2 regions of the Neorhizobium galegae bv. orientalis str. HAMBI 540 genome follow, and region 2 is predicted to be linked to the other one. Evidence: riboswitches for the same ligand, from Rfam matches in the RefSeq annotation. Region 2 holds a riboswitch; the other holds the start of a gene.

Region 1 (7,205 bases), 930 kb from region 2:
GTTCCGGCTTCACGCCGAGCGCCACCGCATGGCGCATGCCGCTGTCGGCCGCGATGAAGCGGCTGCCGTCGATCGCGTCCCGCAGGCGGTCGGTGACGGTGAGACTGCCGCCGAGCAGAATGGTGAAGGTCGAATGGGTCATGTGCATTGCCCATAGCGCAAAGCCGATGGAAAGGGAAAGCTGTTGCACCGCCGCGGGTGAGCTTTTAGTTTGCGGCGCGTTTACCGATCAGGATCACGAGATGCAGTTTCAGGGTACAGCTGACTATATTGCCGACAAGGATCTGATGGTGGCGGTCAATGCTGCGATCCGGCTCGAACGTCCGCTGCTGGTGAAAGGCGAGCCCGGCACCGGCAAGACCGAGCTTGCGCGGCAGGTGGCCGCCGCCCTCGGGCTCGATCTGATCGAGTGGAACATCAAGTCCACCACCAAGGCGCAGCAGGGGCTCTACGAATACGACGCCGTCTCGCGGCTGCGCGACAGCCAACTCGGCGACGAACGCGTCCACGACGTGGCCAACTATATCCGCCGCGGCAAGCTATGGCAGGCGTTTGCCTCCGACAGGAAGCTCGTCCTGCTGATCGACGAGATCGACAAGGCGGATATCGAGTTCCCGAACGACCTGCTGCAGGAGCTCGACCGCATGGAATTCCATGTCTACGAGACCGGTGAAATGGTGTGCGCCAAGGTCCGGCCGATTGTCATCATCACCTCCAACAACGAGAAGGAACTGCCGGACGCCTTCCTGCGCCGCTGTTTCTTCCATTATATCCGCTTCCCGGACGTCGATACGCTCGCCCGCATCGTCGAGGTCCATTACCCCGGCATCAAGCAGGCGCTGGTGCGCAATGCGCTCACCCAATTCTACGAGATCCGCGAGATGCCGGGGCTGAAGAAAAAGCCCTCGACCTCCGAAGCGCTCGACTGGATCCGGCTGCTGGTCTCGGACGATGTCGACCCATCGGATCTGCGCGGCGACGCCCGGAACGCGCTGCCGAAGTTGCATGGCGCTCTCCTCAAGAACGAGCAGGACGTGCATCTCTTCGAGCGAATGGCCTTCATGGCGCGGCGGGAGCGGTAAGCGGAAGATTTTGCTCCCATTGACGGGGCCTGTAGCAAGGCGTATTTGAACTCTCGAGAATTCGTGGTGATTTGGCCGGCCGGCTTGCAGCCACGTTAAAAAAGTCGCTAAAGGGCCGCGAGAAGATGTCTTCCCACGGACCGGTCGCGATTTATTTTGCCGCCGGTTTTATTTTTGTTGGGTTGAGACATGCCGATCAAGATTCCCGATACGCTGCCCGCATACAGCACCCTCGTTTCCGAGGGCGTCCGGGTGATGACCGAAACCATGGCGGTGCGGCAGGACATTCGTCCGCTGCAGATCGGGCTGCTCAACCTCATGCCGAACAAGATCAAGACCGAGCTGCAGATGGCGCGCCTCGTCGGCGCCTCGCCGCTGCAGGTCGAATTCTCGCTGATCCGCGTCGGCGGCCACAAGGCGAAGAACACGTCGGAGGATCATCTCCTTTCCTTCTATGAAACTTGGGAAGAGGTGAAGCACCGCAAGTTCGACGGTTTCATCATTACTGGCGCACCGATCGAGACACTTCCCTTCGAGGACGTCACCTATTGGGACGAGATGAGACAAATCCTCGACTGGACCGCGACCAACGTGCATTCGACCATGAATGTCTGCTGGGGCGCGATGGCGGCGATCTACCATTTCCATGGCGTGCCGAAATACGAGCTCAAGGAAAAGGCGTTCGGCGTCTATCGCCATCGCAACCTCGTGCCGTCCTCGATCTATCTCAACGGCTTTTCGGACGATTTCCAGGTGCCGGTATCGCGCTGGACGGAAGTCCGCCGCGCCGATATCGAGAAGAACCCGAACCTCGAAATCCTGATGGAATCCGAGGAAATGGGTATCTGCCTGGTGCACGAGAAGGCCGGCAAGCGGCTCTACATGTTCAACCATGTGGAATACGACTCCACCTCGCTGGCCGACGAATATTTCCGGGACGTCAATGCCGGCGTACCGATCAAGATGCCGCATAACTACTTCCCGCATAACGACGACACGCTGACGCCCTTGAACCGTTGGCGCAGCCATGCACATCTTCTGTTCGGCAACTGGATCAACGAGATCTACCAGACGACCCCTTATGATCCGGAGAAGATCGGTACCGAATAGGTTTTCGACGCGATGTTCATTCCCTTCTTCCTTCACCTCAAAGAAGCGAAGATCCCGGTAACACTCCGGGAATTCCTCGACCTTCTGGAAGGGGTGGAAGAAGGGATCGCGGATTTCGACGTGGAGGCCTTCTATTTCCTCGCCCGCACGGCGCTGGTGAAGGACGAGCGGCATATCGACAAGTTCGACCGGGTCTTTTCGTCCTATTTCCGCGGGCTCGAAATGGTCTCCGGGGAGCCTGGCCTGGACGCCGCCAATATCCCTGAGGAATGGCTGCGCAAGCTCACAGAAAAGCATCTGAGCGACGAAGAGAAGAAGCTCGTCGAGTCGCTCGGCGGGTTCGAGAAGCTGATGGAGACCCTGCGCCAGCGGCTCGAGGAGCAGAGGGGTCGGCATCAGGGCGGCTCGAAATGGATCGGCACTGGCGGCATGTCACCTTTCGGCGCTTATGGCTATAATCCGGAAGGCGTGCGGATCGGCCAGGACCAGTCCCGTCACCGCCGGGCGGTAAAAGTCTGGGACAAGCGCGAGTTCGCCGATTTCGATGACAAGGTGGAGCTCGGCACCCGCAACATCAAGCTTGCGCTGAAGCGGCTGCGCCGCTGGGTGCGGGAAGGGGCGATCGAGGAGTTCGATCTGCCGGGCACGATCCGCTCTACTGCCGAGCATGGTTATCTCGACGTCCAGACCCGGCCGGAACGACGCAACGCGGTGAAGCTGCTGATGTTCTTCGATGTCGGAGGGTCGATGGACGACCATATCCGGGTGGTCGAAGAGCTGTTCTCGGCAGCCCGCGCCGAGTTCAAGCATATGGAGCATTTCTACTTCCACAACTGCCTCTATGAAGGCGTGTGGCGAGAGAACCGCCGCCGGGCCGACCGGACGCCGACGCTCGACCTCATCCGCAGTTATGGCGCCGACTACAAGGTGATCTTCGTCGGGGATGCCTCGATGAGCCCCTATGAGATCACCCATACGGGCGGTTCGGTGGAGCATTGGAACCAGGAACCGGGCGAGGCCTGGATCAGGCGCGTCACCGACCACTTCCATCGCTGCGTCTGGCTCAATCCGCTGCCGCAGGACCATTGGAGCCATACGACCTCGATCGGGGTGATGCGGCAGCTGATGACCGAACGGATGTTTCCGCTGACGCTCGGCGGGTTGGAACAGGCGACGCGCGCGCTCACCCGCTGACTTTGCTTTTCCATGAACTTTATCGGTCACCGGCGTTGCGGCCTGCCGTCAAATCGCGCAGTTTGCCGCAAAACATATTGGTGGAGGAGCAGTCTCATGGCGGACCAGAATATGGCGGACCAGAATTTCGAAGTTTTCGGCACCACGGAAAAGGGCGAAACCGTCTATCGTGTCCGGATCTCCGGCGGCGGGCTCACCGCCAGTGTCATCACCTGGGGCGCGGTGATCCAGGACCTCCGGCTCGACGGCCATCAGCCGCCGCTCGTGCTCGGCTTCGGACGGTTTGAGGACTATCTGAAGCATTCCCCATATTTCGGCGCGACGCCCGGCCGTTCGTCCAACCGTATCGGCGGTGGCCGCTTCACGCTGGATGGGAAGCAATATCAGCTGGAACTGAACGAACGGGGCGTCACCCATCTCCATGGCGGCTCGGATGGCATCGGCCGCAGCAACTGGACGATCGTCGAGCATGCTGCCGACAAGGTGGTGCTGCGGATCACCGATCCCGACGGCCGTGCGGGTTATCCTGGAAACTGCACGATCACCGCGATCTACCAACTCAAAAGTGACGGCGTTCTTTCCGTCGTCTACCAATCCACCACGGATCAGCCGACGCTCGCCAATATCTGCCAGCATACCTATTTCAACCTCGACGGCCACGAGGATGCGCTCGGTCATGACATCATGATCGCAGCCGACCATGTGCTCGTCCTTGACGACAATCAGGTGCCGACCGGCGAATTGATGCCGGTCGCGGGCACGCCTTTCGACCTGCGCGACATGGGGCCGATGAAGCGGTTCGACGGCGAGGCTCAGGTCCTGTTCGATCATAACTTCTGCCTGTCGCCGGAGCGAACGGCCAAACGTGCGGTGGCTTTGGCGCGCAGCATCCATTCCGGCGTGTCGTTGGAGGTTCGCACCACCGAGCCCGGCGTGCAGCTTTATGCCGCTTTCAAGCTGTCGCAGATCCCCGTGCCGGGCCTCGATGGCCGCCGATATGGGGCTTTTGCCGGGTTCTGCCTGGAAACCCAGGTCTGGCCGGATGCCATCAACCACGCCAACTTCCCGAATGCGGTGCTGCGCCCGGGCGAGGTGTTGCGGCAGGAAACCGACTATGTCTTTTCGAAACAATGATCGCAGCGGGCCGCGTCCGGACCAGCTCATGCCGACACATTCAAATAACTCTTGTCATTCAAACGGGGCTTGCTTCGGTATCCATGTAAAATCGGTAAGCCGTGGATTCCAGTTGTAACGCTACCGCGGCGCACGGTTTCCGGAGCAAAGTTACCGCCTCGTGTTTTACATTGTGGAACGCAATGGGATTTTGACATTAGTTAAATTTCAACCGATTTCGACATAGTTTTCTTCAGGATTGGCATTGCCACCCGCCGGGCGGCAGCCCTTTGCTTTTGCAGAGCACAATTCGAGGGACATATGAACGAGATCAGCATCAGGAAGCCATTGTCGAGACGGCTTACCTTCTTCGGTTTTGCAGCCGTGCTTTTCGCGAGCGTGGTAATCGGCGGGCTTGCATGGGAACGCCAGTCGAGCATGACCGAGCAGGCGCTGCAGACGGAGCTTGATAGCGATCTCGCGGTCATCCAGGACGACATGGCCGCCCAGGGGCGTGCCGCTTCCGCGCTGGCGCTGACGATCGCTTCCCTGCCGGAAACTTCCCCGCTCATTCTCGCCAACGATCGGCAGGGCCTGCTCTCCCGCTATGCCAGCATGAAGAGCGTCAAGGACGCGAGCGGGCTTGAAATGATCACCTTCAGCACCGCGGCGGCCGATGCGGTTGCCCGCGTGCACGATCCGGATGTCTTCGGCGACAACATCAAGGCACGCCGCAAGATGGTCGCGACTTCGCTCAGCGACAAGAAACTGGTGGTCGGCATCGAGACCGGTCGCACCGCCGTCAGCCTGTTTGCAACCGCCCCCGTCGTCACGGACGGCAAGGTCGTCGGTGTGGTGGATGTCGGGCTGAAGCTCGTCGATGCCTATTTCTCCCGCCTGACCAAGGAAGCGAACGCCTATGTCGCGCTCTACACCAAGGGTGCCGACAAGTTCGACAAGCAGGCTTCCACCTTTGGCGGCGAGCCGATCCTGAGCGGCGCCGAGCTTCAGGAGGCCTATGACAAGGGTTCCGTGCGGCGTTATGCGGATATCGGCGGCAAGCATTACGCCGTCGAGGCGGTGCCGCTCCTCGACTTCTCGGGCACCAAGGTCGGCGTTCTCGAAATCGCCTCTGATATCACGCCGCTGGTTACGGCCAGCGAGACGGCGCTGTGGATGACCGCACTCGGCACTGTCGCCGTTTCGATCCTGTCGCTGATCGGCTTCCTGATCTTTGCCCGCTCACTCGGCGGCACGGTCCGTCGCCTGACCGTGACGATGGCGAAGCTTGCCGCCGGCGATCTTAGCGCCAAGGTGGAAGGCCAGGAGCGCCAGGACGAGATCGGAGCAATGGCGCGTGCCGTCCAGGTCTTCAAGGCATCAGCCGAGGAGAATGTTCGGCTGGAGCACCAGGCGTCGGAGGCCCGCGAGGCGCAGGAACATCAGCGCCAGCGCCAGTCGGCGATCGACAGTGCCAAGGGCGAGGACCTGCGCGCTTTCGTCTATGCGATCGAGGAAGGCTTCAACCAGCTTGCCGGCGGCGATCTGACGGTCCGTATGGACGGTGCCGTCGCAGCAGAATTCGAGCCGATCCGCGCCAAGTTCAACAGTTCGGTCGGCAATCTCGAAGAGGCGATCGGCTCGGTCGTCGGAGCCGTCGGCACGATCCGCGCGGGTCTGCAGGAAATCTCGATCGCCTCCAACGATCTTGCCAAGCGCACGGAACAGCAGGCCGCAAGCCTTGAAGAGACGGTTGCCGCTCTCGGCCAGGTGACCTCGGCCGTCAACGACAGCGCCGGCGGCGCAAGCCGCGCCCAGGGCGTCGCATCGCTTGCGCAGCAGAAGGCCCAGCGCGGCGGCGAGATCGTCGCCAGTGCGGTCGCCGCCATGGCTGCCATCGAAGGCTCGGCCGAGCAGATCAGCCGGATCATCGGCGTGATCGACGACATCGCCTTCCAGACCAACCTTCTCGCCCTCAACGCAGGGGTCGAAGCCGCCCGCGCCGGCGAGGCTGGTCGCGGGTTCGCAGTCGTCGCCCAGGAGGTCCGCGGGCTCGCCCAGCGTTCGGCCGATGCCGCCAAGGAGATCAAGACGCTGATCTCGACATCGTCCGCGCAGGTCAAGCAGGGCGTCGAGCTCGTCACCGCTTCCGGCAAGTCGCTCGACGACATCGTCGGCGAAGTCGCGCAGATGAGCACGTTCGTCAACACGATCAGCTCAAGCACCAGCGAGCAGGCGATGAGCCTGCGCGAAGTGGCGGCCTCCGCCGACCAGATGGACAAGGTGACCCAGCAGAACGCCGCGATGGTGGAAGAAACCACTGCCGCCGCCCAGAGCCTGACGCAGGAAACCGACAGCCTCGCCGACATGATGGCCCGCTTCAAGACAAATGGCGGTGCACCCTCGCAGACCTATGCTTCCGGCGGTTATCGCTCGCGCGCGGCCTAATCGGGCTTTTCCGGATTGACGACGCCGCTGGCCGAAAGCCGGCGGCGTTTTCTGGTCATGTCAGTTGACGGATGCGGCGCAGCTCTCCTTCCAGCAGCGTCATGTTCACCGGTTTTCGAATGGTCGTCCGGTTTTTGAAGCTGTGGTGATCGTCGAGCTGCTCGTATCCGGTGCAGAACAGGAAGGGCACGCCATGGGTCTGCAGCCATTCCGCAAATGGGTAGACGGGGTTTCCCCCGAGATTGACATCGAGGACGG
Region 2 (7,205 bases):
GGGAATATTTTGCGCCGGGCGGTTCGCCCAGGATCGGCATCCTGCGTTTCGAGACGACGCGGGGAGACCGGCTCTTCATCTCGCTGCTCGGCGCAGCATTCATTCATCTTGCATGGCTGGGGCTGATCGGCCCCAACCTGTGGTGGGCTCTTGCCCTCGCAGTGGCCTACGCCATCGGCGTCTTCCGCTTCGTTTAAGGCAAGCTGAAAAGGTGGCGGGAAAACCGCCGCCCGATACGGAAATTGCAATCGCAAAACTCTGGGAGGATAAAATGCGACGGCATCTTATGACAACGACAGCGGCAATGCTGCTGGCTCTGACCGGTTCCGCCTATGCCGGCATGGATGAGGCAAAGCAATTCCTGGACAAAGAAGTCGGCGAACTTTCGACGCTTTCCCGTGCCGAACAAGAAAAGGAAATGCAGTGGTTCATCGATGCGGCGAAACCTTTTGCCGGCATGGACATCAAGGTCGTTTCCGAAACCCTGACGACGCACGAGTATGAATCGAAGGTTCTGGCGCAAGCCTTTGCCGCAATCACCGGCATCAAGGTCAGCCACGACCTGATCGGTGAAGGCGACGTCGTCGAAAAGCTGCAGACGCAGATGCAGTCGGGCGAGAACATCTACGACGCCTACGTCAACGACTCCGACCTGATCGGCACGCATTGGCGTTATCAGCAGGCCCGCTCGCTCACCGACTGGATGGCGGGAGAAGGCAAGGACGTCACCAATCCCGGCCTCGATCTTGAGGACTTCATCGGCCTCAAGTTCACCACGGCGCCGGACAAGAAGCTCTACCAGCTGCCGGACCAGCAGTTCGCCAACCTCTACTGGTTCCGCTACGACTGGTTCAACGACGAAAAGAACAAGGCCGATTTCAAGGCGAAATACGGCTACGATCTCGGTGTTCCGGTGAACTGGTCCGCCTATGAGGACATCGCCGCCTTCTTCACCGGCCGCGAGGTCGGAGGCAAGAAGGTCTATGGTCACATGGACTACGGCAAGAAGGACCCCTCGCTCGGATGGCGCTTCACCGATGCGTGGCTGTCCATGGCGGGCAACGGCGACAAAGGCCTGCCGAACGGCCTGCCCGTCGACGAATGGGGTATCAAGGTCGACGAGAAATCCCGTCCGGTCGGCTCCTGCGTCGCGCGCGGCGGCGATACGAACGGCCCGGCGGCCGTCTACTCCATCCAGAAATACCTCGACTGGCTGAAGGCCTACGCACCGGCCGCCGCCCAGGGCATGACCTTCTCGGAATCCGGACCGGTGCCGGCTCAGGGCGAGATTGCCCAGCAGATGTTCATGTACACGGCCTTCACCGCCGACATGGTCAAGGCAGGCCTGCCTGTCATGAATCAGGACGGCACGCCAAAATGGCGTTTCGCACCGTCTCCGCACGGGGTCTACTGGAAGGACGGCATGAAGCTCGGCTATCAGGACGTCGGCTCCTGGACGCTGATGAAGTCCACGCCCACCAACCGCGCCAAGGCGGCCTGGCTCTATGCCCAGTTCGTCACCTCGAAGACGGTGGACGTCAAGAAGAGCCATGTCGGTCTGACATTGATCCGCGAGAGCACCATCCGCCACAAGAGCTTCACGGATCGCGCGCCTAAACTCGGTGGTCTGATCGAGTTCTACCGTTCCCCGGCTCGCGTCCAGTGGTCGCCGACCGGCACGAACGTGCCTGACTATCCGAAGCTCGCGCAGCTCTGGTGGCAGGCAATCGGCGATGCGTCGTCGGGCGCCAAGACCGCCCAGGCGGCCATGGACTCGCTTTGCTCCGAGCAGGAAAAGGTCCTGCAGCGCCTGGAGCGCGCCAAGGTCCAGGGCGACATCGGACCGAAGCTCGCCGAAGAACACGATCTCGCGTATTGGAACAAGGATGCCGTCGCGAAAGGCAACCTCGCTCCGCAGCTCAAGATCGCAGCCGAGAAAGAGAAGCCCGTTACCGTCAACTACGACGAACTTGTAAAGAGCTGGGCTGACACCAAGAAGTAAGCCGGTTCGCCGGGCGCTCAGGGCGCCCGGCGACCACCGACTGCAAAGTCTCCGTCCGCCAGCGCACCTGCTGCTGGGCGGAGTGCCTGCCGCAGTTTAGTTGTCCAACCGCTCATTCCGGAACGCTGCCGACACCGTCTCCGCAGCCAGCATCGCCGTGTTTGCGTCAGTCTGATAGTTGCTTACAGAAATCCGCATGACGTCGATCCCTCTCCACTTGGCTCCTGTCACGAAAATCGTTCCTTCGCGCTGTAGCCGCGCGATAGTTCGTCTCGTTATATCTTCGGCATCGGTTGCCGAGAGATCCGAGCCGAAGCGGCAGATCACCTGGTTTAGGTCGACGTCGTTCAAAATCTCGACGCCCGACTCGCGCGACAGATGCTCGGCAATGATCCGCGCGGAGGAACAACAGCCTTCGACGAGACGGGCGATGCCGTTTCGGCCGAGATGCTTCATCATTGCCCAAGTAGCAAAACCGCGTGCTCGTCTTGAAAGCTCCGGCACATAATGTGACGGGTCACGCTCTCCCTCTGCGGCAATGGGGAGGTAACTGGCAGCGATCGTCATGGCGCGGCGATGGGCGACTTCGTCCCTTACAATCGCATAACCACTATCATAGGGGGTCTGGAGCCACTTATGGCCGTCGGTGGCCCAGCTATCGGCCAACTCCACTCCGGGACAAAGGTGCCGCGTCGAAGGGGAAGCTTTGGCCCACAGGCCAAATGCGCCATCCACATGCACCCAGGCATCCCTGCTTCGGGCGACCGGGATAAGTTCGGCGAACGGATCAAAGGCCCCCGTGTTGAGCTGTCCGGCCTGAAGGATGGCGATCGTTGGACCAGCCGTTTTATTGACCGCTTCCTCGAAACGGCTGGCAAGGATACGTCCCTGCGGATCGGTGGCTACCCTGACAACGCGGTCATGCCCAAGCCCCAGGAACTGCAAGGCTGAAAAAACCGTCGTGTGGGCATCGTCACCGATGATAACGGTGATCGGCGGCGCGCCGAAAAGCCCGTCTGCATCGGCGTTCCAGCCGACTCGCCGAAGCACTTCGCCTCTCGCGGTGGCCAGACAGCTGAAGTTGGCGACAGTCGCTCCTGTCACAAAGCCCACGGAAGATTGCGCAGGCAGGCCGAGAACGTCCAGGAGCCAGGTGGCTGCCACCTTCTCGAAGGATGCGGCGGCAGGAGACGCTGTGTGATTGCCCGCGTTTTGCCCCCAGGCGCTCGTGAGGAAGTCTGCCGCCACGCCCATCGGATGAGAGCCACCAATCACCCAGCCAAAAAAAGACGGCCCGGTCGTTCGGTGGAGCCCCGGCTCTGCCTTTTCCACGAGCTGCAGAAGGACGTCTTCCATCGACAGCGTCTCCTCCTGGAGGTCTTCGACGAGCGTCGCCAGGCATTCCTGGTATTGCAGTTGCGGCCGGTGGAGTTGAGGGTCGACATGGCGGAAGCCGGCGGCCAGATGCGCCGCCTGCGCGAAAAGTGCGTCTATGCCGTCGGCCATGGACTGCGTCCCCGTGTCATCGCGACTGTGATGGCGGCTTGTAATGCATGCTGTTGGGATCGGAGCTCCCTGCGCCAACTTACCACGCGATGGTCAATTCCGCTAACCTGGCCGTCCATCATCAAGCGACGGGAAATCGCTGATAGTCTACAGGCCGGACAAAGGGGAAAATGGAGCGGGTGAAGGGAATCGAACCCTCGTATTCAGCTTGGGAAGCTGCTGCTCTACCATTGAGCTACACCCGCGTCAGGTTTCAGACTTCCAACAGACGGCCTCGCCTGTCAAGCCGGAGGTGGGGTCAGGCGCGAAAATGCTTGGACAGTTTGAGGCCCTGGGCCTGGTAGTTGGAGCCGAGGCCCGTGCCGTACATGCCTTCGGGCTTGTCCATCATGTGTTCGTAGACTAGGCGGCCGACGATCTGGCCGTCTTCGAGGATGAAGGGCACTTCGTGGCTGCGCACTTCGAGCACCGCCCGGCTGCCCCGTCCCCCTGCCGCCTCGTGGCCGAAGCCCGGATCGAAGAAACCGGCATAGTGGACGCGGAACTCGCCGACCAGCGGATCGAAGGGCGTCATCTCAGCGGCATAGAGCGGCGGCACGTGCACCGCCTCGCGCGAGACGAGGATATAAAATTCATCCGGATCGAGGATCAGTTCGTTGCGGCCGCGGCTGTAAAGCGGTTCCCAGAAATCGAAGATGTCGTGCTGGGCCTTCTTGTCGACGTCGACGACGGCCGTGTGGTGTTTGCCGCGATAACCGATCAGGCCGACGCTGTCGCCGGAAAGGTCGATCGACAGGGCGATGCCGCCGCCCGAGACATTTGGCTTGGCGGATGCGACCAGGGTTTCGTCGTTGTGGAGTTGCAGAAGGTCCGGCTCACTCAGCAGCGCATTGCCGACCCGGAAGCGGATCTGCGACAGACGCGAACCGCGGCGCACCACGATCGGGAACGTACGGGGCGAGATTTCGAGATAGAGCGGCCCGGAATAACCGGTCGGGATCTTGTCGAACTCCTGGGCGTAATCGGTGATGACGCGGGTAAAGATGTCGAGCCTGCCGGTGGAGCTTTTCGGATTGGCGGAGGCAGACATATTGGCCGGCAGATCGAGCCGTTCCATCAGCGGCACGATGTAGACGCAGCCGGTTTCCAGCACGGCGGCGTCGGAAAGATCGATAACGTGCAGCTTGAGGCGATCGAGCTTATCGGAGACCAGGCTCGTCGGGCCCGGCATGAAGCTGGCGCGGACGCGAAAAGCCTTGGCACCCAAGCGCAGGTCCAGGCTTGCCGGCTGGATCTGGTCCCGGTCCAGCTCACGTTCGGAAATCAGCCGTCCACTGTCGAAAAGCGCCGCGATCGCGCGGTCCGCCAAAATTCCCGTTTCGCGAGCCATCATGTCTCTCTCAAGTTTTCGAGGCGACAAAACCAAATGCGAGCCATTGACGCAAGCGGGACGCGGCGCTATGCCAATCTTATCCCGTGGTGATTTGGCCGGTCGGCTTGCAGCCACGTTAAATAAGTGGCTAAAAAGACCGGGTGCGAAACCGGTCTGCTTATGCGACCGGTTTTTTTGTTCTGAATGGGGAACACGCATGACTAAGAATTGGCGCCCGGCAACTCAACTCGTACACGGCGGCACGCTGCGCTCGCAATATGGCGAAACGTCGGAAGCGATCTTCCTGACACAGGGTTTCGTCTATGACACGTCTGAAGCAGCGGAAGCGCGCTTCAAGGGCGAGACCGACGGCTTCATCTACGCGCGCTACGGCAGCCCAACCAACGACATGTTCGAGAAGCGCATGTGCATGCTGGAAGGCGCCGAAGACGCCCGCGCCACAGCGTCCGGCATGGCTGCCGTTACCGCCGCGATCCTTTGCCAGCTGAAGGCCGGCGACCATATCGTCGCTGCCCGTGCCCTGTTCGGCTCCTGCCGCTGGGTGGTCGAGACGCTCGCTCCGAAATACGGCATCGAATGCACGCTGGTCGACGGGCGCTTCCTGGAAAACTGGGAAAAGGCGATCACCCCGAAGACCAAGGTGTTCTTCCTGGAGAGCCCGACCAACCCGACGCTCGAAGTGGTCGATATCGCCGGCGTCGCCAAGCTCGCCAACCAGATCGGCGCCAAGGTCGTCGTCGACAACGTGTTTGCGACCCCGCTCTACCAGAAGCCGTTGGAACTCGGCGCGCATATCGTCGTCTATTCGGCCACCAAGCATATCGACGGCCAAGGCCGCTGCCTCGGCGGCGTCGTGCTATCCGACAAGGCCTGGATCGACGAGAACCTGCACGACTATTTCCGTCATACGGGCCCGGCCATGTCGCCGTTCAATGCCTGGACGCTGCTGAAGGGCATCGAAACCCTGCCGCTGCGCGTCAAGCAGCAGACCGAGAGCGCCTCGAAGATCGCCGACTTCCTCGCCGACCAAAAGCAGGTCGCAAAGGTCATCTATCCGGGCCGCAAGGACCATCCGCAGGCCGATATCATCGCCCGGCAGATGAAGGCCGGCTCGACGCTCGTCTGCTTCGAGCTGAAGGGCGGCAAGGACGCGGCCTTCAAGCTGCAGAACGCGCTGGAGATCGTCAGGATTTCCAACAATCTCGGCGATTCCAAGAGCCTGATCACCCATCCGGCGACGACGACCCATAAGAACCTGACGGACGAGGCCCGTGCCGAACTCGGCATTTCGCCCGGCACCGTGCGTCTGTCGGCCGGCATCGAGGATACCGACGACCTGATCGAGGATTTCGCTCGGGCGCTTTCAAAGGCCGGCATGTAAGCCTTGGCTTTCCGGGGTGGTGGATCGACCAGAAATTCACCATCCCGGTTATCCTTAACTTCAACTAATGCCCATACTCGGTTGTTCAAACCGCGAGAATTCTTGACGTTGCGGCGCCTCTGTACAATATCGAACCAAGTTAGATTTGTTGAGGTGTCGCATGTATCGCGCCCGGACAAGAGATATCGATGTCGCCGTCGAGCCCTATTATCTGGAGGAGCAATCCAATCCGGAAGAGAGCCGTTATGTCTGGGGCTATCGCATCGTCATCGAAAATCATTCGTCGCTCACCGTGCAGCTCGTGCATCGCTACTGGAACATTACCGACCAGAACGGCATCGTCGACGAAGTGGACGGGCCTGGTGTCATCGGTGAACAGCCGCGGCTGAAGCCCGGCGACAGCTACGAATATTCTTCGGGCTGTCCGCTCGACACCCCATCCGGCCTGATGTTCGGCCACTACGACATGCAGACAGACGACGGCGAAACCTTCGAGGTGACGATCCCGGCTTTCTCGCTGGATTCACCAGGCCTGATGCGCGTCCTCAACTAGACCGCGCCACCGACGACAACCTACAGGTTATGGGTGGCGGCGGTTTTTCTATTTGTTACCCCTTTCCTCCTGCGGCATCTTGGCTCCGTCAAACGGTCTTTGGGAGGAGTACTTGATGACACGATCCACTTCGCCGGTCATTCTGCTGGTGTCCTGCGCGTTAATGACGCTTACGGCCTTTACGCCAGGGCTCGCACAAAACAAAAGCAGTTTCATCGATCAGAAGGACAGGCCGGATTTCGCTTCCGCCACCGTCTCGCCGCAGATCGCCTGCGGCATGCTGAACAGCCAATCCTTTGCCGAGGTCGCGACGCTGAAAGCCACGCATGTCGCGAGCGTCGGCAACGTGCCAGGTCATTGCCAGGTGACG

The links. A riboswitch is a leader RNA that binds a small molecule or an ion and turns the genes downstream of it on or off. The one in region 2 is predicted to bind S-adenosylmethionine.
Region 1: another riboswitch for S-adenosylmethionine. It lies ahead of metA (homoserine O-acetyltransferase MetA); the one in region 2 lies ahead of RG540_RS00610 (O-succinylhomoserine sulfhydrylase).

Annotation. Positions count from the first base shown of each region.
Region 1 is NZ_HG938353.1:3,837,713-3,844,917, reverse strand. It holds gene RG540_RS18715 (thiamine diphosphokinase) at 1-148, opposite strand, end outside; gene RG540_RS18710 (AAA family ATPase) at 243-1,082, shown strand; SAM riboswitch at 1,136-1,213, shown strand; gene metA (homoserine O-acetyltransferase MetA) at 1,272-2,192, shown strand; gene RG540_RS18700 (vWA domain-containing protein) at 2,205-3,386, shown strand; gene RG540_RS18695 (aldose epimerase family protein) at 3,483-4,520, shown strand; gene RG540_RS31180 (methyl-accepting chemotaxis protein) at 4,821-6,947, shown strand; gene RG540_RS18685 (PAS domain S-box protein) at 7,003-7,205, opposite strand, start outside.
Region 2 is NZ_HG938353.1:119,179-126,383, reverse strand. It holds gene RG540_RS00635 (DUF2160 domain-containing protein) at 1-197, shown strand, start outside; gene RG540_RS00630 (ABC transporter substrate-binding protein) at 272-2,002, shown strand; gene RG540_RS00625 (pyridoxal phosphate-dependent decarboxylase family protein) at 2,099-3,508, opposite strand; tRNA gene RG540_RS00620 (tRNA-Gly) at 3,680-3,753, opposite strand; gene RG540_RS00615 (2'-deoxycytidine 5'-triphosphate deaminase) at 3,807-4,901, opposite strand; SAM riboswitch at 4,975-5,053, shown strand; gene RG540_RS00610 (O-succinylhomoserine sulfhydrylase) at 5,098-6,282, shown strand; gene apaG (Co2+/Mg2+ efflux protein ApaG) at 6,443-6,835, shown strand; gene RG540_RS00600 (tannase/feruloyl esterase family alpha/beta hydrolase) at 6,951-7,205, shown strand, end outside.